DNA from 3 places in the Streptomyces sp. NPDC020917 genome. Region 3 is predicted to be linked to each of the others. Evidence: predicted binding sites of a transcription regulator. Region 3 holds the regulator's gene; each other region holds the start of a gene.
The links. The regulator HrcA, encoded in region 3, represses chaperone genes, less so after heat shock. The targets are predictions, from matches to a motif close to TTNGCACTCNGNNNNNCNGAGTGCNAA.

Region 1 (7,476 bases), on a different contig from region 3:
CGCCCCGGCCGTCGTCCTCCCGCCCCTCGGGCTCCGCACCGGCCGGCGGGACCGCGGCGCCGGGCAACGGCGGCGACCCCCGCACGTCCGCCGCCGCGCGCGCCGCGGCGTTCCGCAAGTGGGGCGTCCCGGTGCTCGCGCCGCCGCCCGCGCCGCCGGCCGTCAAGCCGGTGGTGACCGGCGGGGCGCGGCTGCCGGTGGTCAGCCGGATACCGACCACCCGCAAGATCGTCTTCGTCACCTTCGACGACGGCGCCGAGAAGGACCCGAAGTTCGTGGCGATGATGCGGGACCTGCGGATCCCGTTCACGATGTTCCTGACCGACGCGATCATCCGCAGCGACTACGGCTACTTCAAGCCCCTGCAGGCGCTGGGCAACAGCATCGAGGACCACACCCTCACCCACCCCGACCTGCGCGCCCGGAACCTGGCGCAGCAGCGCACCGAGATCTGCGGGCAACAGGCCCGGCTCGCCCACGAGTACGGCGTCAGGCCCGGCCTGTTCCGGCCGCCGTACGGCGCCTACGACACCGCGACCCGCACCGCCGTGAAGTCCTGCGGCGGCCTGCGGGCGATCATCCTGTGGCGCGAGTCCATGCAGATCAAGAACGTCGCCTTCCAGGACCCCGGCAAGAGGTTCCAGCCCGGCGACATCGTCCTCGCCCACTTCCGCGGCCCCTCCGAACTCAAGGGGGAGACCATGACGGTGATGGTCCGGAACATGCTGCGCGAGATCGCCCGGCAGGGCTACACGGTGGCCCGGCTGGAGGACTACGTCTGACGCTGCGTCAGACCGCTTGCGCGGCGCTCACGTCGGCCGGCCGCCCGAGGAGCATCGAGGGCGCGCCGGCCACCCGGGTCAGGAACACGGTCGCCGCGTTCGGGCCCTGCGGCCTGACCCGGCGCCGCACCTCCTCCGGCTCGACGGCCGACCCGCGCTTCTTGACGGTGAGCGTGCCCACCTCCCGCTCGCGCAGCAGCGCCTTGAGCCGCTTGAGGTTGAACGGCAGCACGTCGGTGAGCGCGTACGCGGTCGCGTACGGCGTCGGGCGGGCGTCGTCGGCCGTCACGTAGGCGATGGTCGGGTCGATCAGGCCGCCGCCCAGCTGCTCGGCGACCGCCGCGACCAGGTGCGCGCGGATGACCGCGCCGTCCGGCTCGTACAGGAACCGGCCGGGCGCGCGCACCGGCGGCTCCGGCAGCAGCCCTTCGCCGGTCAGCGCGGCGCCGGACGGCAGCAGGGTCGCGGTGAACGCGCCCGGCGCGGTGCCGAACCACAGGGCCGCCTCCTTCACGTCGCCGCGGTCCGAGACCCACTCCGCCTCGGCGTCCGCCGGGACGGCCTCGTGCGGGATGCCGGGGGCGACCTTCACCGCCGCGACCGGCGCGGTGCGGGCGGCGGCCACCGCCCACGACAGCGGCGGGGAGTACGCCTCGGGGTCGAAGATCCGGCGGCCGGCGGCGCCCCCGCGGCGGGCCGGGTCGACGAACACCGCGTCGCACCCGGACGTGTCGACGTCGGCGACGTCGGCGCAGCGCACCTCGATGCGGTCGGCGAGGCCCAGCGCCTCGGCGTTGGCGCGGGCCACCGCGCAGGTCAGGGGGTCGCGGTCGACGGCCAGCACGTCGATGCCGGCGCGGGCCAGGGCGAGGGCGTCGCCGCCGATGCCGCCGCACAGGTCGGCGAGGCGGGTGGCACCGGCCGCCCGGAACCGGGCGGCGCGATGGGCGGCGACGGTGGCGCGGGTCGCCTGCTCGACGCCGTTCGGCGTGAAGTACATCCGGGACGCGTCGGCTGCGCCGAACTTGGCGGCGGCGCGCTGGCGCAGGCGGGCCTGCCCGAGCGCTGCGCTCACCAGGGGGGCGGGGTGGTCCCGGCGCAGCCGGGTCGCTGCGGCGAGCTCCTGTGCGGGGTCGTACTCCCTCAGCTCTGCGAGCAGCGCCTGGCCTTCCGGCTCCAGCAGCTCCGCAAACACCTCCACGTCCACTTCCCCATCCTCCCATCCCCACCCGTCCGACTCCGTCGCGGGCGCCCCCCGGCGGCGCAGCCCGAGCCCCGCAGGGGCGCGGGGTCCCCCAGAGCTGCGCCTGGGAGGTGCCCCCAGCGCCACCAACCACCCACCGGCTGTGCGACGGCAGCGCTGCCTTCCGGGGCAGGACCGGCCCCGCAGGGGCGCGAGGAACTGCGCGCTCAGCCCACCACCGGGCCGGTGGTCCGGGACGGACCGAACTGCCCCTTCGGGGCGGTGACGACCTGCGGCCCGCAGCCGGGCTGAGCGCGCAGTTCCCCGCGCCCCTGCGGGGTTGCCGCACACCGGGAGGTGGAGGCGGGGAGGCCGGGCCCAAATGGTTGCCCCGCACCGGGAGGTGGGCGCTGTCCGCGGAGGGCGGGAAGAGGAGGCGGTGCGACACCTGGAGCGCGCGCCTGGCACTCCGCTTGACCGAGTGCTAAGACCGTCCTAGTCTCGACCCTGGCACTCGGCCCCGCTGAGTGCCAGCACTCAGCGACGGGCAGGTCCGGCACCCGCGACGACGGGCCTACCAGGTCGCCGACCCTGACAGACACTCCCGTGAGCCCTTTGAAGGGGGAGGTCGGATCGTGACGACCGCCAGCACCAAGGTTGCCATCAAGCCGCTTGAGGACCGCATCGTGGTCCAGCCGCTCGATGCCGAGCAGACCACGGCCTCCGGCCTGGTCATCCCGGACACCGCCAAGGAGAAGCCCCAGGAGGGCGTCGTCCTGGCCGTCGGTCCGGGCCGCTTCGAGGACGGCAACCGCCTGCCGCTCGACGTCGCCGTCGGCGATGTCGTGCTCTACAGCAAGTACGGCGGCACCGAGGTGAAGTACAACGGCGAGGAGTACCTCGTCCTCTCGGCTCGCGACGTCCTCGCGATCGTCGAGAAGTAAGTCATCGGCGCCGAAGCGCAGCCGTGATCCCGCCCCGGGTTGTCCGTGTCCTTGAGGCCGGGCCCGGGGCGGTTTCCGTGACACACGACGACAAGACGAGGTAGTTCGCAGGCATGGCCAAGATTCTGAAGTTCGACGAGGACGCCCGTCGCGCCCTTGAGCGCGGCGTCAACAAGCTCGCCGACACCGTGAAGGTGACCATCGGCCCCAAGGGCCGCAATGTCGTCATCGACAAGAAGTTCGGCGCCCCGACCATCACCAACGACGGCGTGACCATCGCCCGCGAGGTGGAGATCGAGGACCCGTACGAGAACCTGGGCGCCCAGCTCGTCAAGGAGGTGGCGACCAAGACCAACGACATCGCGGGTGACGGCACCACCACCGCGACCGTGCTGGCGCAGGCGCTGGTCCGCGAGGGCCTGCGCAACGTCGCCGCCGGCGCCTCCCCGGCCGCCCTGAAGAAGGGCATCGACGCGGCGGTCAAGGCCGTCTCCGACGAGCTGCTGGCCTCCGCCCGCGCGATCGAGGGCAAGGAGGACATCGCCGCGGTCGCCGCGCTGTCCGCCCAGGACAAGCAGGTCGGCGAGCTGATCGCCGAGGCGATGGACAAGGTCGGCAAGGACGGCGTCATCACCGTCGAGGAGTCCAACACCTTCGGTCTGGAGCTGGACTTCACCGAGGGCATGGCCTTCGACAAGGGCTACCTGTCGCCCTACTTCGTCACCGACCAGGAGCGGATGGAGGCCGTCCTCGACGACCCGTACATCCTCATCCACCAGGGCAAGATCGGTTCGATCCAGGACATGCTGCCCCTGCTGGAGAAGATCATCCAGGCGGGTGGCTCCAAGCCGCTGCTGATCATCGCCGAGGACGTCGAGGGCGAGGCCCTGTCGACCCTGGTCGTCAACAAGATCCGCGGCACGTTCAACGCCGTCGCGGTCAAGGCGCCGGGCTTCGGTGACCGCCGCAAGGCCATGCTGGGCGACATCGCGACGCTGACCGGCGCCACGGTCATCGCCGAGGAGGTCGGCCTCAAGCTCGACCAGGCCGGTCTGGACCTGCTGGGCACCGCCCGCCGCGTGACCGTCACCAAGGACGACACCACGATCGTCGACGGTGCCGGCGACAAGTCCGAGATCGAGGGGCGCGTCGGCCAGATCAAGGCCGAGATCGCCACCACCGACTCCGACTGGGACCGCGAGAAGCTGCAGGAGCGGCTGGCCAAGCTGGCCGGCGGCGTCTGCGTCATCAAGGTCGGCGCGGCCACCGAGGTCGAGCTCAAGGAGAAGAAGCACCGTCTGGAGGACGCGATCTCCGCGACCCGCGCGGCCGTCGAGGAGGGCATCGTCTCCGGCGGTGGCTCCGCCCTGGTCCACGCGGTCAAGGTGCTCGACGGCAACCTGGACAAGGACGGCGACGAGGCCACCGGTGTCGCGGTCGTGCGCCGCGCCGCGGTCGAGCCGCTGCGCTGGATCGCCGAGAACGCCGGCCTCGAGGGCTACGTGATCACCGCCAAGGTGTCCGAGCTCGACAAGGGCCACGGCTTCAACGCGGCCACCGGCGAGTACGGCGACCTGGTGAAGGCCGGCGTCATCGACCCGGTCAAGGTCACCCGCTCCGCCCTGGAGAACGCGGCGTCCATCGCCTCCCTGCTGCTCACGACCGAGACCCTGGTCGTCGAGAAGAAGGAAGAGGAGCCCGCCGAGGCGGCCGGCCACGGCCACTCCCACTGACGCTCCGCCGCCAGTGATGCTCCGGCGCGACTGACGTACCGGCGCCACGCCTGAGGCCCGGCACCCCCGCGGGGGTGCCGGGCCTCACGCATGCGGATCGGATCCGCGCGGACCTCCGTGTGCCGGACCGCGGCTGTCAGGACGACGGCATCTCGACCACGCCGAGCTGCCGCATCATGCCGAGCGTGTCCCAGTGCCACCAGCCCTCGGCGATCAGGCCGTCACGGAAGGCGAACGTGGTGGTGCCGGCCATGTCCACGGTCCTGCCGGTGGCCGGGATGCCGCGCAGCGGGCCGGTGTTGGTGCCGTGCCAGGTCCAGCGGGTCGCCACCCGGTCGCCCTCGGCGATCTGGTCCTCGAGAGTGAACGTGAAGTCGGGGAAGGCGTCGCGGTAGCCGAGGGTCTCCTCGCGGAAGGCGTCGACCCCGCGGGTCTCGCTGCCCTTGGCCACGTCGTGGTCCAGGTAGTCCCGCGCGAACAGCGTGCGGTACGCGGTCGGCTCGTCGCGGCCGCACAGCTCCAGCAGGAAGCGGCTCACCGCGGCCTTGTTCAGCTGCTCATCGCGGACCACGTCGAGGTCGGTGAAGGTGGGCGTCTCGTCGCAGAGGGCGACGAGCTGCTCGAAGATCCGGCCGGTCTCCGGCAGGCCGGAGTTGCGCATCGCCTCCTCGTAGGAGGGGAACTCCACGATCTCCACGTAGTGGCCGTCGGCGCCCCGGTCCCTGCCGACGACCGCGTGCGTGGCGGTGCGCTTGCCCTGCGTGGCCTCGGCCCAGCTGTCCATGAGCTGGTTCATCTCGTCGTACTTGTGTGTCTTGCAGTCGATGAGCTGGACGAATGTCATGGCGCCTCCTCGGGTTCCATGCCGGTCCCGTGCCAGTACTTACGTCCCATTTTAGGACGATACGGGCGCCGTCGGTGCGGGTGATCCGCGGTCCCGGCCGGCCCGGCAGGGCGAGCCTGGCGCCGGACGGAGCAGGTGACGCGGGATCAGGCCGGGTTCTTCGGGTCGTAGCGGCGGCCGGTGCGGGTGGACGCGGCGGCGAACAGCCGCGACGGGGTGTGGCGGGCGAGGGCGACGGCCACCTTGTAGCGGGGGTCCGGCACGCTGACGATCCGCCCCCGCGCCAGGTCGCGCAGGGCCGCCGCCACCACCTTGTCGGCGTCGAGCCACGCCCACGACGGCAGCACGTCCGCGTTCATGCCGGCCCGCGCGTGGAACTCGGTCCGCACGAAACCCGGGCACAGGGCGAGGAACCGCACGCCGCTGCCGCGCAGCTCCTGCGCGACGCCCTCGGTGAAGCGGACCACCCACGCCTTGCTCGCCGCGTACGTGCCGCGCGGCATGAACGCCGCGACCGACGCCACGTTGACCACGGCGCCGCGCCCGCGCTCCCGCATGCCTTCTGCGGCGGCCGCGGTCAGCCGCAGCACCGCCTCGCAGTGCAGCCGCAGCATGCGCAGCTCGTCGGCCATCGGGGCCTTGAGGAAGGTGCCGCGGTTGCCGAACCCCGCGTTGTTGACGAGCACGTCCACCGCGCGGGCGGTGTCGCGCAGCCGCTCCTCGACCGCCGCGATACCGGCGTCCTCGGCGAGGTCCGCGGGCAGCACCTCCACCTCGACCCCGTACCCCTCCCGCAGGTCCTTCGCGGTCTGCGCGAGCCGCTCCTCGTCCCGCGCGACGAGCACCAACGCGTGCCCCTTGGCGGCCAGTTGGCGTGCGAAGGCCGCGCCGATGCCTGCGGTGGGGCCGGTCACCAGTGAAGTCGTCATACGGGAAGCCTAGGCTCTGCGGCCGGGCCGGAGCCGGGGCGGCGCGGTCAGCCGGCCACCGTGCGGGCGAGGCGGGCCCGGATGTCCTCGGCGTACGACGCGTTGAGGGTGTCCTCCGCGGCCAGCACCCGCGGCAGCAGGCCGGGTTCGGTGGTCATCGCCCGGAACAGGAACGCGACGGTCACCTCGTGGTCCGGCCGCGACAGCACGGTGACCGGGTCGCCGGCCGCGATCGGCCCCGGCGTCAGCACGCGGAAGAACGGCCCGGGCCGCGCCTCCTGCGTGAAGCGCTTGACCCAGCCGCCCACGTCCAGCCATCCCGCGAAGGTCCGGCACGGGATCCGCCCCGAGGTCACCTCCAGCTCGACCTGCGAGCCGATCCGCCATCGCTCGCCGATCAGTGCCTCGTTGACGTCGATGCCGGTGGTGGTGAGGTTCTCGCCGAACATGCCGGGCGTCAACGGGCGGCCCAACTCCCGTTCCCAGTGGTCGAGATCCTCGCGGGCGTAGGCGTAGACGGCCTGGTCGTCGCCGCCGTGCACCCGCAGGTCGCACACCGCGTCGCCGGCCAGACCGCTGCCGGCCGCACCGCGCGGCCCGGGCGCGGCCACCTGGACGGGACCCTCGGCGGGCCGCTTGCCGATGCCGGTCAGCCCGCCCGGGGCAGCGGTGTACGGGACGGCCGTCGCCCGGCCGAGGTTCACGGAGATCACGTGGGACATCGGCGCACCTTAACCGTTCGGACGGGTGGTGTCGCGGGCCAGCCGCCGCCGGATCGCCGCGCGGTCCTCGGGGGGCAGCGCGGCCAGGTCCGCCAGCAGCGGCAGCAGTTCGGGTTCCGTGGTCAGGGCCCGGAAGCTCTGGGCGACGCTGACCTGGTGGTCCCGCGGCCGGAACTCCACGTCGAGGTCGTCGCCGGCCCCCAGGTCGCCGGGCTCGACGACCCGCAGGTACGGGCCCGGGCGGGCGGCCCGCGTGAACGTCCGCAGCCAGCCCTCGACGTCCAGCCACCCGGCGAACGTCGCGCACGGGATGCGCGCGCAGGACACCTCCAGCAGCAC
Region 2 (7,476 bases), on a different contig from region 3:
TGGTCCGGGACGGACTGAACTGCCCCTTCGGGGCGGTTGGCGGAGTGCGGCGCCGCACTGGCTGGGCGCGCTGGGGGCACCTCCCAGGCGCAGCTCTGGGGGACCCCGCGCCCCTTCGGGGGACGACCCGCCGTCGTCAGGGCGCGCCACCGTCGTGGCTGAGGACGAAGTTCCCCGCGCCCCTGCGGGGCACCGCCTGCCCGGCGGAGGAGCGTCGCCGTCGCACGGCCGGTGCGTGGCTGAGGGCGCGCAGGAAGGCGCCCCCCTCCCGGGTGGGAGGAGGGCGCCGTGGAGAGCTTCCTGTCCGGAGGACTAGAAGTCCATGTCCCCGCCGGGCATGCCACCCGGAGCAGCCGGCGCGGCCTTCTCCGGCTTGTCGGCGATGACGGCCTCGGTGGTGAGGAACAGCGCGGCGATCGACGCCGCGTTCTGCAGGGCGGAGCGGGTGACCTTGGCCGGGTCGATGATGCCCTCGGCCACCAGGTCCACGTACTCGCCGGTCGCGGCGTTCAGGCCGTGACCCGGGGTCAGGTTGCGGACCTTCTCCACCACGACGCCGCCCTCGAGGCCGGCGTTGACGGCGATCTGCTTCAGCGGGGCCTCCAGGGCGAGCTTGACGGCCGACGCACCGGTCGCCTCGTCACCCTCGAGCTCCAGCTTCTCGAAGACCGCGGACGCCTGCAGCAGGGCCACGCCGCCACCGGCGACGATGCCCTCCTCCACGGCGGCCTTGGCGTTGCGCACCGCGTCCTCGATGCGGTGCTTGCGCTCCTTGAGCTCGACCTCGGTGGCCGCGCCGGCCTTGATGACGGCCACGCCGCCGGCCAGCTTGGCGAGGCGCTCCTGGAGCTTCTCGCGGTCGTAGTCGGAGTCGCTGTTCTCGATCTCCGCACGGATCTGGTTGACCCGGCCGTTGACCTGGTCGGTGTCACCGGCACCGTCGACGATGGTGGTCTCGTCCTTGGTGATGACCACCTTGCGGGCGCGGCCGAGCAGGTCCAGGCCCGCGTTCTCCAGCTTCAGGCCGACCTCCTCGGAGATGACCGTGCCGCCGGTGAGGATCGCGATGTCGCCCAGCATCGCCTTGCGGCGGTCGCCGAAGCCCGGGGCCTTGACGGCGACGGACTTGAAGGTGCCGCGGATCTTGTTGACGACCAGGGTCGACAGGGCCTCGCCCTCGACGTCCTCGGCGATGATCAGCAGCGGCTTGCCGGACTGCATGACCTTCTCCAGCAGCGGGAGCAGGTCCTTCACCGCGGAGACCTTGGAGTTGACGATCAGGATGTAGGGGTCGTCGAGCGACGCCTCCATCCGCTCCAGGTCGGTGGCGAAGTAGGCGGAGATGAAGCCCTTGTCGAAGCGCATGCCCTCGGTGAGCTCGAGTTCGAGCCCGAAGGTCTGCGACTCCTCGACGGTGATGACGCCTTCCTTGCCGACCTTGTCCATGGCCTCGGCGATCAGCTCGCCGATCTGGGTGTCGGCGGCGGAGATGGACGCGGTGGAGGCGATCTGCTCCTTGGTCTCCACGTCCTTGGCCTGCTCCAGCAGGGCGGCGGAGACGGCCTCGACGGCCTTCTCGATGCCGCGCTTGAGGGCCATCGGGTTGGCGCCCGCGGCGACGTTGCGCAGGCCCTCCTTGACCAGGGCCTGGGCCAGGACGGTCGCGGTCGTCGTGCCGTCACCGGCGACGTCGTCGGTCTTCTTCGCGACTTCCTTGACCAGCTCGGCGCCGATCTTCTCGTACGGGTCCTCGAGCTCGATCTCCTTGGCGATGGAGACGCCGTCGTTGGTGATCGTGGGGGCGCCCCACTTCTTCTCGAGGACGACGTTCCGGCCCTTGGGGCCGAGGGTGACCTTGACGGCGTCGGCGAGCTGGTTCATCCCGCGCTCGAGACCGCGCCGCGCCTCCTCGTCGAACGCGATGATCTTGGCCATGTGAAGGGGTCCTCCCGGACAGGGGGTGAGTTGCGCTCGGGACCGCGTGGCGCCCGCGACGGACGGCCGGTCGGCCGCCGGTTCCGTCCCGGCGTCCGGCCGGGCCTCACCGACCCGGTCCTGCTGTCACTCTCACTCGTAGAGTGCTAACGCCAATGATTAGCACTCACCCCTACCGAGTGCAAGCGAGTCCGGCCCACGGCGGCCCAACTCGCACCTCGCGCGGGGGCGGCGCCGGAGCGCACGAAAGGCCCGTCTCCCTGACGGGAGCGGGCCCTCCGGCGTGCGAGCGTCGCGTCGATGGCCGAACGCGCCGGGATGTTCAGCCTGCCAGCCGGACCATGTCCGCCTGCGGCCCCTTCTGACCCTGCGAGATCTCGAACTCGACCCGCTGGCCTTCCTCGAGGGTGCGGTAGCCGTCCATCTGAATCGCGCTGTAGTGGACGAACACATCCGCACCACCGTCGACCGCGATGAAGCCGTAGCCCTTCTCCGCGTTGAACCACTTGACGGTGCCCTGAGCCATTCCTAACTCCCCTATTGCTGGCCCTATCGCGGCCCCGCACTCCGCGGGCCCGGGTCAGACCTCACCTCCCGTAGCACCCCTTACCGCTCGACGGGTGGGGGCCCTGGGGGGCGTGCGCCGGAACGCGTCGACCGCGGCTGAATGTATCTGCACGGATGCCCACTGCAACAGGTCAATTGGACGAGAATTCTTGGCGCGACCCATCGGAAATGCCCTGAGAAAAGCCCATATGACGGGGCATCTCGGACGGGACAAACCCGGATGCTCGGCGCGATTCGCTCGCGAATTTGGCGATAAATCGCCGCAGCGACCTGAGAGGGGCTCACTTGCCCCTGGCAACAGTACCGGTGGCCCGTCGGCGCCCCGGCAGCAGCGTGCCCCGTCCACCCTCAGGGGTGAACGGGGCACAATGCGACAGAACCGCGCGGTCATGTGGCGGATCTCCGCAACGGAGGTTTCAACGGCGTTCAGCCGCCCGCGACCGCCGGAATGATCGACACACTGGCGCCGTCCGGCACCGCGGTGGCCAGTCCCTCGGAAAAGCGCACATCGTCGTCGTTCACATAAACGTTCACGAAACGACGGAGTTTTCCGGTGTCGTCGAGAACTCGCGCCGAAATGCCGGCGTGATTCTTCTCCAGCGACTCGATGACCTCGGCGAGCGTCGCGCCCTCGGCCGGCACCTCGGCCTGGCCGCCGGTGTAGGTACGGAGGATCGTGGGGATGCGGACGGAAGCACTCATGCGAGGCCAGCCTCTCGGAACGCGGCAAGGGTGGGTCGGATGGTCGCGGTCGGCCGGGCGGAGGCCTCCACCGCGTTGAGGGTCTTCAGGCCGTCGCCGGTGTTGAGTACGACGGTCTCGGAGGAGGGGTCGAGCTGGCCGGTCTCGACCAGCTTGCGCAGCACGCCGACGGTCACGCCGCCCGCGGTCTCGGCGAACACGCCCTCGGTGCGGGCGAGCAGCGTGATGGCGTCGACGATCTGATCGTCGTTCACGTCCTCCACCGCGCCGCCGGTGCGGCGGGCGATGTCCAGGACGTACGGGCCGTCGGCCGGGTTGCCGATCGCCAGCGACTTGGCGATGGTGTCCGGCTTGACCGGGCGGACCACGTCCTGGCCGGCCTTGAACGCCGCGGACACCGGCGAGCAGCCCTCGGCCTGGGCGCCGAAGATCTTGTAGGGCTTGTCCTCGACCAGGCCGAGCTTGATCAGCTCCTGCAGACCCTTGTCGATCTTGGTGAGCTGGGAGCCGGAGGCGATCGGGATGACCAGGTTGTCCGGCAGCCGCCAGCCGAGCTGCTCGGCGATCTCGTAGGCCAGGGTCTTGGAGCCCTCGCCGTAGTACGGCCGCAGGTTGACGTTGACGAAGCCCCAGCCCTCGCCGACCGGGTCGCCGATCAGCTCCGAGCAGAAGCGGTTCACGTCGTCGTAGCTGCCCTCGATGGCGACCAGGTCGCCGCCGTAGACCGCGGCCATGACGACCTTGGCGGACTCCAGGTCGTGCGGGATGAAGACGCAGGAGCGGAAGCCCGCGCGGGCCGCCGCCGCGCCCACCGCGCCGGCCAGGTTGCCGGTGGAGGAGCAGGACAGGGTGGTCAGACCGAAGGTGCGGGCGGCCTCCAGGGCGATGGCGACGACCCTGTCCTTGAAGGAGTGGGTCGGGTTGCCGGAGTCGTCCTTGATGTGCAGCCCGCCGGTGATGCCCAGCTCGCGGGCGAGGTTGTCGGCCTTGACGAGCTTGGTCCAGCCCGGGTGCAGGTTCCGCTTGGTGGCCACGTCGGCGGGGACGGGCAGCAGCGGGGCGTAGCGCCAGATGCTGGCCGGGCCGGCCTCGATCTGCCGGCGCAGCGCCTCGGGGTCGCCGACCGGAAGGTCGTAGGCGACCTCGAGCGGGCCGAAGCACTCCTGGCACGCGAAGATCGGGCTGAGCGCGAAGCGGGTGCCACACTCGCGACAGGACAGGGCCGCGGCGGGTCCGAACGCGTCGCCGAACGGGGAGTCGGTCGCGGTGCTGCGGTCGGTGTGATCGGCGGTGTGCACAGCCATGATGGCGAGGCCCTTTCTCCTCATCTTCCTCACGCCGCAGGTCGCGTCATGAGACGGAATTGGCACCTTCCCCACCGTGGTGACCTCGCGGTCGGCGGGAGGGTTGCCGGGGCTTCAACGGGCCGTTCCCTCTGCCCCTCTGGATGAGCGGTATGCAGTTGTGGGACGTATGCCTTCGCGGCGTCCCGGCGCGCCGACCCCGGCATGCGGGCGTCGTACGCGTTGTTCAAGACTGTAACCGACGACTCCGGCAGCTGAGAGGGTCGTCCGTACCGCGAGATGGATCACACCGGGGAGTGGCGCACGTGCTCGACGAGGTGGAGCGCTGGCTGGAGCGGCGATCGTGGTCGGCGGCCGAGCGGCCGCTGGACGTGCTGCTCGCGGCCAAGCGCGAGGCCGGCGCGCAGGGCACGGTGAGCGTGGTGCTCCCGGCGCTGAACGAGGAGGAGACGGTCGGCGACATCGTCGCGACGGTGCGCCGCGAGCTGATGTCGTCGCAGGTCCCGCTGGTCGACGAGCTGGTCGTGGTGGACTCCGCGTCCACCGACCGCACGGCGCGGATCGCCGAGCGGGCGGGCGCGCGGGTGGTGCAGCGGGACGCGATCCTGCCGCGGCTGCCGGCGCTGCCCGGCAAGGGCGAGGTGCTGTGGCGCTCGCTGCTGGCCACCAGCGGGCAGATCGTCTGCTTCGTGGACGCCGACCTGCGGCAGTTCGACGCCGCGTTCGTGTCCGGGATCGTCGGGCCGCTGCTGACCGAGCCGTCGGTGCAGCTGGTCAAGGCGATGTACGACCGGCCGCTGGAGCGCGGCGGCGCGGTGGTGCCGGGCGGCGGCGGGCGGGTCACCGAGCTGGTGGCGCGGCCGCTGCTGAACCTGCACTGGCCGCAGCTGGCGGGGTTCGTGCAACCGCTCGGCGGGGAGTACGCGGGGCGGCGGTCGCTGCTGGAGCGGCTGCCGTTCCCGGTCGGGTACGGGGTGGAGCTGGGGATGCTGATCGACGCGCTCGGGCTGGTCGGGCTGGACGCGCTCGCGCAGGTCGACGTGGGGGTGCGGCGGCACCGGCACCAGGACGGGCAGGCGCTCGGCCGGATGGCCGCGGCCATCTACCGCACCGCGCAGCTGCGGCTGTCCCGCGCGCCGCTGGTCCGCCCCGAGCTGACGCAGTTCACCCGGGAGGGCGCGGCCTTCGTGCCCACCACGCACCCGGTGGACACCGCGGAGCGCCCGCCCGTGCTCACCGTCCCCGAGTACCGGCCGCATCGCGCGGCGTAGCGGGACCGCGCGGTCCGGCGGCGGGTCTGCGGCGGCCGGGCGGCGGTCTTCGGTGGTCCCACGCCAGCTCGACGGCGGTCCGGGGCCCGGAAGGGGCTGAGGGAGTTTGAGGGGCTGGTGTGGTGGCTAGGCTCGCGGCATGGGGAATTCTGCGAGGATCCTCGTCGCCTCGAACCGCGGCCCGGTGTCGTACACGGTGCGACCCGACGGCACCCTGGACAGCAGGCGCGGCGGCGGCGGCCTCGTCTCCGGGCTGAGCGCGATCGGCCCGGACGCCGGTGCGCTGTGGGTGTGCGCGGCGCTGTCCGACGGCGACCGCGAGGCCGTGCGGCAGGGGCGCACCGAGCCCGGCTCGCGGATGATCTCCGTCCCCCCGGACGTCTTCCACGCCGCCTACAACGACATCGCCAACTCGGTCCTGTGGTTCGTCCACCACATGCTGTACCAGACCCCGCTGGAACCCGTCTTCGACGAGGAGTTCCGCGGCCACTGGGACGCGTACCGCGCGTACAACACCGCGTTCGCGGACGCGCTCGCCGAGGACGCGGCCGAGGGCGCCGCGGTCCTGGTGCAGGACTACCACCTCGCGCTGGTGCCCGCACTGCTCCGGCAGCGCCGCCCCGACCTGCGGATCGGCCACTTCTCGCACACCCCGTGGGCGCCGCCGGACTACTTCCGGCTGCTGCCCGACGACATCGCGGCCGAGCTGCTGACCGGCATCCTGGGCGCGGACCGCGCCGCGTTCCTCACCCGCCGCTGGGCGGCCGGGTTCGCCGCGTGCTGCGCGGCGGTGCTGGGCGCGGAGGTCTCCGGCGACGGCTCGGCGGTCACCGTCGAGGGCCGCACCACGCGGCTGGGCGTGCACGGGCTCGGGGCCGACGCCGCGTTCCTGCGCGAGCGGGCGCACCGCGCCGACGTGGCCGAGCGCATCGAGCAGCTGCGGTCCGAGGCAGGTCCGGGCCGCCGGCTGATCGTGCGGGTGGACCGCACGGAGCTGTCGAAGAACATCGTCCGCGGCCTGCTGGCCTACCGGCAGCTGCTGCGGGACCACCCCGGCTGGCGCGAGCGGGTGGTGCACGTCGCGTTCGCCTACCCGTCCCGCCAGGACCTGGCGCTGTACCGGTCCTACACCGAGGAGGTCGCGCGGGTCGCCGGAGAGATCAACGAGGAGTTCGGCACGCGGGACTGGCAGCCGGTGATGCTCAAGGTCGACGACGACTTCGCGCGGTCGCTGGCCGCGTACCGGCTGGCCGACGTGGCGCTCGTCAATCCGATCCGCGACGGGATGAACCTGGTCGCGAAGGAGGTGCCGGTCGTCTCCGACAACGGGGTGGCGCTGGTCCTGTCCCGGGAGGCGGGTGCTTTCGAGGAGCTGGCCTCGGACGCGATCACGGTGAACCCGTACGACATCCGGCAGACGTCCGCCGCTCTCAACGCTGCGCTGACCATGCCGGAGGCGGAGCGGGCGGAGCGGACGAAGCGGCTCGCCGATGCGGCGACGGCTCTGCCGCCGTCGAAGTGGTTCCTGGACCAGCTGGAAGCACTCGGCGGCTGACGCCCCTTCCCGTAGGGGTTCGCCGGTATCGGAAGCCCGGGTGCCCCGGGGCCTGGTCTGCCGCCTGCCGCGCCGTCGTGGCTTGTCGCGCTGGGGGACCCCGCGCCCCTGGCGGTGCACCTTCGGTGGGTGGGGTCGGCGC
Region 3 (7,476 bases):
ACCTCGCCCTCCTCGTCCTCCAGGCCCTCTGATTCTCGCCCTCCGGGCCGCGGTTCGCCGTGACCGGGTTGCCTCCACCCTTCTCCGGGCCGGGCCCTCGCCTGGGTTCACCCTGCGGTGTGCGGCACGCCGTCCAGGGCGCCCTGGGACTGGTTCACCCTGCGATGTGCGGCAACCCCCGAGGGGCGCGGGGAACTGCGCGCTCAGCCACGACGGTGCCGCGCGCTTGCACGGCGAGGTGCGCCCCGCAAGGGGCGCGAGGAACTGCGCGAGCAACCGGCCACCGGCCGGTGGTCCGGAGCGGACCGATCTGCCCCTTCGGGACGGTGGCCGGGCGCGGCGCCGCGCTGGCTGGTCGCGCAGTTCCCCGCGCCCCTGCGGGGCACGTCCTGCCCCGTGGGGCGGCCGGTGCGTGTTGGGGGGACGGCTCGCCGTTGTCGGGGGGCCCTCAGGCGGGGCGGCGGGGCCGATGGGCCGAGGGGGGAAGGGGGGCCGGCCCGGTGGCGGATACTGGGGGTATGCCATCTGCTCTCCCCGAAGGGGAACCCGTGCCGGCGGACGGCGCGCTGCCGGGCCACGCCCTGGACGGGGCGGGCGACCGACCCCTCGGCTTCTACCTGCACGTGCCGTACTGCGCCACCCGCTGCGGGTACTGCGATTTCAACACGTACACGGCCAGCGAGCTGCGCGGCTCCGGCGGCGCGCTGGCCTCGCGCGAGAACTACGCGGACGTGCTGGTCGACGAGGTGCGGCTGGCCCGCAAGGTGCTCGGGGACGACCCGCGGCCGGTCGAGACCGTGTTCGTCGGCGGCGGCACCCCCACGCTGCTGCCCGCCGCCGACCTGGGCCGGATGCTCGCGGCGATCCGCGAGGAGTTCGGGCTGGCGCCGGGCGCCGAGGTGACCACGGAGGCCAACCCGGAGTCCGTCGACCCGGCGTACCTGGCAGGGCTGCGGACCGCCGGCTTCACCCGCGTCTCGTTCGGGATGCAGAGCGCCCGGCAGCACGTCCTGAAGGTGCTGGACCGCACGCACACCCCGGGCCGTCCCGAGGCGTGCGTGGCCGAGGCCCGCGCGGCCGGCTTCGACCACGTCAACCTGGACCTGATCTACGGGACGCCGGGGGAGTCCGACGAGGACTGGCTGGCCTCGCTGGACGCCGCGATCGCGGCCGGGCCCGACCACGTGTCGGCGTACGCGCTGATCGTGGAGGAGGGCACCCGGCTGGCCCGGCAGATCCGCCGCGGCGAGATCCCGATGACCGACGACGACGTGCACGCCGACCGCTACCTGCTGGCCGAGGAGCGGCTCGCCGCCGCCGGCTACTCCTGGTACGAGGTCTCCAACTGGGCCACCACCGAGGCGGGCCGCTGCCGCCACAACGAGCTGTACTGGACCGGCGCCGACTGGTGGGGCGCGGGGCCCGGGGCGCACAGCCACGTCGGCGGCGTGCGCTGGTGGAACGTCAAGCACCCGGGCGCCTACGCGCAGGCGCTCGCCGAGGGCCGCACGCCCGGCGCGGGGCGCGAGGTGCTGGGCGACGAGGACCGGCGGGTGGAGCGCATCCTGCTGGAGCTGCGGCTCTCCGAGGGCTGCCCGCTGGACCTGCTGGCCGAGCAGGGCGCCGCGGCCGCGGCCCGCGCGGTCGGCGACGGACTGCTCGAACCCGGCCCCTACGCCGAGGGCCGCGCCGTCCTCACCCTGCGCGGCCGCCTGCTGGCCGACGCCGTCGTCAGGGACCTGGTGGACTGACAGGCCGGCCAGGGGCTGCCGCACGGGGCCGGGCCAAGGTTTCACGCGCGCCCGGCAGCCGCCCCTGCGCCGCCCCGCCGGCCGGGGCTCAGGCCGGATCCGTCACGAAGTCGATGAGGTGCTCCACCGCCCCCAGCAGCTCCGGCTGGAGGTCCCGGTAGGAGGACACCGACGCCAGGATCCGCTGCCACGCCTCGCCGGTGGTCATCTGCCAGCCAAGGGCCCGGCACACCCCCGTCTTCCAGTCCTCGCCGCGCGGCACCCGCGGCCATTCCGGGATGCCGACGGAGGCGGGCTTGACCGCCCCCCACACGTCGATGAACGGGTGCCCGACGACGAGCACGTCCGGGCCGGTGACGGACGCGGCGATCCGCGACTCCTTCGAGCCCAGCACCAGGTGGTCGACGAGCACGCCGAGCCGCGCGCCGGGCGCGGGCGCGAACGCCGAGACGATCGCCGGCAGGTCGTCCACGCCCTCCAGGTACTCCACGACGACGCCCTCGACCCGCAGGTCGTGGCCCCACACCCGCTCCACCAGCTCCGCGTCGTGGCGGCCCTCGACGTAGATCCGGCCCGCGCGGGCCACCCGCGCCTTCGCGTCGGTCACCGCGATCGAACCGGACGCCGACAGCAGCGGGCCGCGCGGCCGGGGCGCGGCCTGGGGGCGCACCAGGGTGACGGTCCGGCCGTCGATCAGGAAGCCGCCCGGCGTCATCGGGAAGACCCGGTGCTTGCCGAACCGGTCCTCCAGGGTGACCGTGAGGCCCTCCGCGGTCTTCTCCACGCGGACCACCGCGCCGCAGAAGCCGGTGGCGGCCTCCTCGACGACCAGGTCCGCGTCCGCCGGGACCTCGGGCGGCGGCGCGGCCTTCTTCCACGGCGGCGTCAGATCGGGGTCGTAACTCCTGCTGCGCATGGGGGAGATCGTAGCCAGGCGTCAGCCGCCGGAGGCGAAGCGCTCGGCGAGGATGTCGCGCTGCGCCCGCACGAAGCGCGCGTCGACGACCGCGCCGTGGCCCGGCACGTAGCGGGCCGTCTCGCCGCCGAGGGCGAGCAGCGCGTCCAGGGTGGCCGCCCACTTTCCCGTGACGGCGTCGTCGCCGGCCTGCGGATCGCCGGACTCCTCGACGAGGTCGCCGCAGAACACCACCGCGGGATCGCTCGCGGTCGCCCCCGGCACGTGCACCACCAGGTCGTGGCCGGTGTGGCCGGGCCCCGGGTGCACCAGCCGCACCGGGCGGTCGCCGAGGTCCAGCGCCAGTTCGCCCAGCACCGGCCGGTCCGGGCGCACCAGCGACCGCACGGCCTCCGCCGTCTCGATCGGGTCGGCGCCGTACTCCGCCGCGGTCACCGGCATCCGCAGCTGCTCGCGGCGCAGGTACGCGTCCAGCGACTGCTCCCCGTACACCTGGGCGCCGGGGAACTCGGCGGTGCCCAGGACGTGGTCGAAATGGCCGTGGGTGAGGGCCACATGGGTGACCTCGCGGCCGGTCAGCGCCTCGACCTGCCCACGCAGCTCGGCGCCCTCGCGCAGGCTGGAGCCGGTGTCCACCAGCAGCACCCCGTCGGCGCCGACGACCAGGCCGATCGTCACGTCGAGAAAGGGCAGCCGGCGGCGCGCCACCCCGGGCGCGAGCTGCTCCCAGACCGAGCCCCCGGTGTCCGGCTCCTCCGCGTTCCGCTCAGAATCCACAGGGCGACGCTATCGCCGCGGGCCGCCGCCGCGCGCATCCGACAGGGCCCGTCGGCGGCCGGATCGACCGGCGCTCTTGCCGAGCCCTTGCCGCCTCGCCGTACACTGGCTGCGGGAAAGCTGGCACTCGAAACGGCGGAGTGCCAGGCAGGGCGGGTAGGGCCGTGACGGCTGGAGGTGCGCGATGCTGAGCGAACGCAGACTCGAAGTGCTGCGCGCCATCGTTCAGGACTACGTCGGCACCGAGGAACCGGTCGGTTCCAAGGCGCTCACCGAGCGCCACCGGCTCGGAGTCTCCCCGGCCACCGTCCGCAACGACATGGCGGTGCTGGAGGACGAGGGCTACATCGCCCAGCCCCACACCAGCGCGGGCCGGATCCCGACCGACAAGGGGTACCGGCTCTTCGTCGACAAGCTCGCCGGGGTCAAGCCGCTGTCGGGCGCGGAGCGCCGGGCGATCCAGAACTTCCTTGACGGCGCCGTCGACCTCGACGACGTGGTGGCCCGCACGGTGCGGCTGCTCGCGCAGCTCACCCGCCAGGTCGCCGTCGTGCAGTACCCGTCGCTGACCCGCTCGTCGGTGCGGCACGTGGAACTGCTGCCGCTGGCGCCGGCCCGGATCATGCTGGTGCTCATCACCGACACCGGCCGGGTCGAGCAGCGGCTGATCGACTGCCCGGCGCCGGTCGGCGAGACCGTCCTGGCGGACCTGCGGGCCCGGCTGAACAGCCGGGTCGTCGGGCGCCGCTTCACGGACGTGCCGCCGCTGGTGCAGGACCTGCCGGACAGCTTCGAGGCCGACGACCGGCCCGCGGTCGCCGGCGTGCTCGCCACCCTCCTCGAGACCCTCGTCGAGGAGAAGGAGGAGCGCATCATGCTCGGCGGGGCGGCCAACCTGACCCGCTTCAACCATGACTTCCCGCTGACGATCCGCCCGGTCCTCGAGGCGCTCGAGGAGCAGATGGTGCTCCTGAAGCTGCTCGGCGAGGCCAAGGACTCCACCATGACGGTCCGGATCGGGCATGAGAATTTTCACGAGGGCCTCAATTCCACCTCCGTGGTGGCGGTCGGCTACGGTTCGGGCGACGAGGCAGTCGCCAAACTCGGCGTGGTCGGACCGACCCGCATGGACTACCCCGGAACGATGGGAGCGGTACGCGCAGTGGCACGTTACGTCGGACAGATCCTGGCGGAGTCGTAAGTGGCCACGGACTACTACGCCGTACTCGGCGTTCGCCGCGACGCAGGACCGGACGAGATCAAGAAGGCGTTCCGGCGCCTCGCCCGCGAACTGCACCCGGACGTGAATCCGGACCCGAAGACGCAGGAGCGGTTCAAGGAGATCAACGCCGCCTACGAGGTGCTCTCGGACCCGCAGAAGAAGCAGGTCTACGACCTCGGCGGGGACCCGCTGTCCGCCGCGGGCGGCGGCGCGGGCGGCTTCGGCGCCGGCTTCGGCAACTTCAGCGACATCATGGACGCCTTCTTCGGGCAGTCCCAGCAGCGCGGGCCGCGGTCGCGGACCCGGCGCGGCCAGGACGCCATGATCCGGCTGGAGATCGAGCTGGACGAGGCCGCGTTCGGCACTACCAAGGACATCCAGGTCGACACCGCGGTCACCTGCGGCACCTGCAACGGCGAGGGGGCGGCGCCGGGCACCTCGGCGCAGACCTGCGACATGTGCCGCGGACGCGGCGAGGTGTCCCAGGTCACCCGGTCCTTCCTGGGCCAGGTCATGACGTCGCGGCCGTGCCCGCAGTGCCAGGGGTTCGGCACGGTCGTGCCGACGCCGTGCCCGGAGTGCGCCGGTGACGGCCGCGTGCGGTCGCGCCGCACGCTGACCGTGAAGATCCCCGCGGGCGTCGACAACGGCACCCGGATCCAGCTCGCCGGCGAGGGCGAGGTCGGCCCCGGCGGCGGCCCGGCCGGCGACCTCTACGTGGAGATCCGCGAGGTCCCGCACCCGGTGTTCCAGCGGCGCGGGGACGACCTGCACTGCACGGTGACGATCCCGATGACGGCGGCGGCGCTGGGCACCAAGTGCCCGCTGGAGACGCTCGACGGTCTCGAGGAGATCGACGTCAGGCCCGGCACCCAGTCCGGGCAGTCGATCCCGCTGCACCAGCGGGGCGTCACGCACCTGCGGGGCGGCGGCCGCGGCGACCTCGTCGTCCACGTCGAGGTGGTCACGCCCACCAAGCTCGATCCCGACCAGGAGGACCTGCTGCGGCGCCTCGCCAAGGCCCGCGGCGAGGAGCGGCCCACCGGCCAGTTCGCGCCCGGCCAGCAGGGGCTGTTCTCGCGCCTCAAGGACGCCTTCAACGGCCGCTAGCGCGGCCTCCTCCGTCTCCCGCACCCGGGAGTCCTGCCCCCGCCCGAGCGGGCCTCCCCGGCCCACCCGCCGGTGGTGGGCTGCGCGCGCCGTTCCTCGCGCCCCTGGCGGGGTGCACGCGGTGGACAAGGGCACCCATCAGGGGCGCGGGGAACTGCGCGACAAGCCACGGTGGGGGTGCGGGTGGTCACCGGGCGGGTGGGGCTGTTGCTGTCGTTTCCGGGCCACCGGCCGGTGGCGGGTTGCGCGCGCCGTTCCTCGCGCCCCTCAGGAGTGCCCCTGTTCATGGGGGTGCGGCCCGTGAGGGGCCGCCCGGTCCGCAGGGTGCGGATCGAGGGGGGCGGGGGCTCCCCGTGGGAGGGCCCTAGGGGGAGCCGTGGGAGCATGACGGCATGTCGGTGAGCGATCTCTCCTCCTTCTCGGCGTACCCGATCGTCCAGGCCCCGATGGCCGGGGGCGGGTCCAATCCGCGGCTGGCCGCGGCCGTGGGTGCGGCCGGCGGCCTCGGGTTCCTCGCGGCCGGGTACAAGACCTCGGAGGCGATGTACGAGGAGATCCGCCAGCTGCGCGATCTGACCTCGCAGCCCTTCGGCGTCAACCTGTTCATGCCGCAGCCCGCGACCGCGGACCGCTCGGCGGTGGCCGTGTACGCCGAGCAGCTGTCCGGCGAGGCCGCCTGGTACGACACGGCGCTGGGCGACCCGGACGTCGGCGGCGACGACGCCTACGACGCGAAGGTCGCGGTGCTCCTCGAGGACCCCGTGCCGATGGTGAGCTTCACCTTCGGCTGCCCGGACCGCGCGGTGCTGGACGCCTTCGCGAAGGCCGGCACGTACACGGTGGTCACCGTCACCTCGCCGGCCGAGGCGCTGGCCGCGGAGTGGGCCGGCGCCGACGCGCTGTGCGTGCAGGGCGTGGAGGCCGGCGGCCACCAGGGCACGCACCGCGACGACCCGCAGACGGACCACTCGGGCCTCGGCCTGCTCACCCTCGTCCCGCAGGTGCGCGAGGCCGTGCACCTGCCGCTGATCGCCGCGGGCGGCCTGATGCGCGGCAGCCAGATCGCCGCGGTGCTGGCCGCGGGCGCGGACGCGGCGGCGCTGGGCACCGCCTTCCTGATCACCCCGGAGTCCGGCGCCAGCCCCGTGCACAAGCGGGCGCTCACCGACCCGGTGTTCGCCCGCACCGAGCTGACCCGGGCCTTCTCCGGGCGGCCGGCCCGCGGCCTGGTCAACCGCTTCATGCGCGAGCACGGCGCGTACGCCCCGCCCGGCTACCCGCAGATCCACTTCCTGACGTCGCCGCTGCGCAAGGCCGCCGCCGCCGCGGGCGACGCGCAGGGCATGTCGCTGTGGGCGGGCCAAGGGCACCGCCTGGCACGGGAGTTGTCGGCCGGCGCGCTCGTCGAGACGCTCGCCGCCGAGCTCCAGGCCGCCGGGGAGGCGCGGGTATGACGGCCCCGGTCTTCCTCGTCGCACCCGCCGTGCTCGACGGCGCGCCCGCCCGGCTGACGCTGGACGGCCCGGAGGGGCGGCACGCGGTGTCGGTGCGGCGGCTGACGCCCGGCGAGGAGGTCGTGCTGACCGACGGCGAGGGCCGCGGCGCCTACGGCACGGTGGCCTCGGTGGAGGGCAAGGACGTCCTGCACGTCGACGTCGCCGAGCGGCGCACCGAGGCGCCGCCGGCCGCCCGGATCACGG

Region 1: groES (co-chaperone GroES) is a predicted target of HrcA. The motif match lies at 2,427-2,453, and genes of this name have one in related genera.
Region 2: groL (chaperonin GroEL) is a predicted target of HrcA. The motif match lies at 2,095-2,121, and genes of this name have one in related genera.

Annotation. Positions count from the first base shown of each region.
Region 1 is NZ_JBIRRR010000029.1:25,439-32,914, forward strand. It holds gene ACH4TG_RS38075 (polysaccharide deacetylase family protein) at 1-782, shown strand, start outside; gene ACH4TG_RS38080 (SAM-dependent methyltransferase) at 790-1,989, opposite strand; gene groES (co-chaperone GroES) at 2,601-2,909, shown strand; gene groL (chaperonin GroEL) at 3,023-4,642, shown strand; gene ACH4TG_RS38095 (ester cyclase) at 4,779-5,486, opposite strand; gene ACH4TG_RS38100 (SDR family NAD(P)-dependent oxidoreductase) at 5,633-6,415, opposite strand; gene ACH4TG_RS38105 (MOSC domain-containing protein) at 6,463-7,137, opposite strand; gene ACH4TG_RS38110 (MOSC domain-containing protein) at 7,147-7,476, opposite strand, start outside.
Region 2 is NZ_JBIRRR010000008.1:12,746-20,221, reverse strand. It holds gene groL (chaperonin GroEL) at 313-1,935, opposite strand; gene ACH4TG_RS18945 (cold-shock protein) at 2,258-2,461, opposite strand; gene ACH4TG_RS18940 (MoaD/ThiS family protein) at 2,929-3,204, opposite strand; gene thrC (threonine synthase) at 3,201-4,532, opposite strand; SAM riboswitch class I at 4,526-4,658, opposite strand; gene ACH4TG_RS18930 (glucosyl-3-phosphoglycerate synthase) at 4,814-5,779, shown strand; gene ACH4TG_RS18925 (trehalose-6-phosphate synthase) at 5,919-7,334, shown strand.
Region 3 is NZ_JBIRRR010000001.1:188,640-196,115, forward strand. It holds gene ACH4TG_RS00750 (SpoIIE family protein phosphatase) at 1-32, shown strand, start outside; gene hemW (radical SAM family heme chaperone HemW) at 519-1,751, shown strand; gene ACH4TG_RS00760 (DUF3097 domain-containing protein) at 1,840-2,667, opposite strand; gene ACH4TG_RS00765 (MBL fold metallo-hydrolase) at 2,689-3,444, opposite strand; gene hrcA (heat-inducible transcriptional repressor HrcA) at 3,629-4,645, shown strand; gene dnaJ (molecular chaperone DnaJ) at 4,646-5,776, shown strand; gene ACH4TG_RS00780 (nitronate monooxygenase) at 6,169-7,230, shown strand; gene ACH4TG_RS00785 (16S rRNA (uracil(1498)-N(3))-methyltransferase) at 7,227-7,476, shown strand, end outside.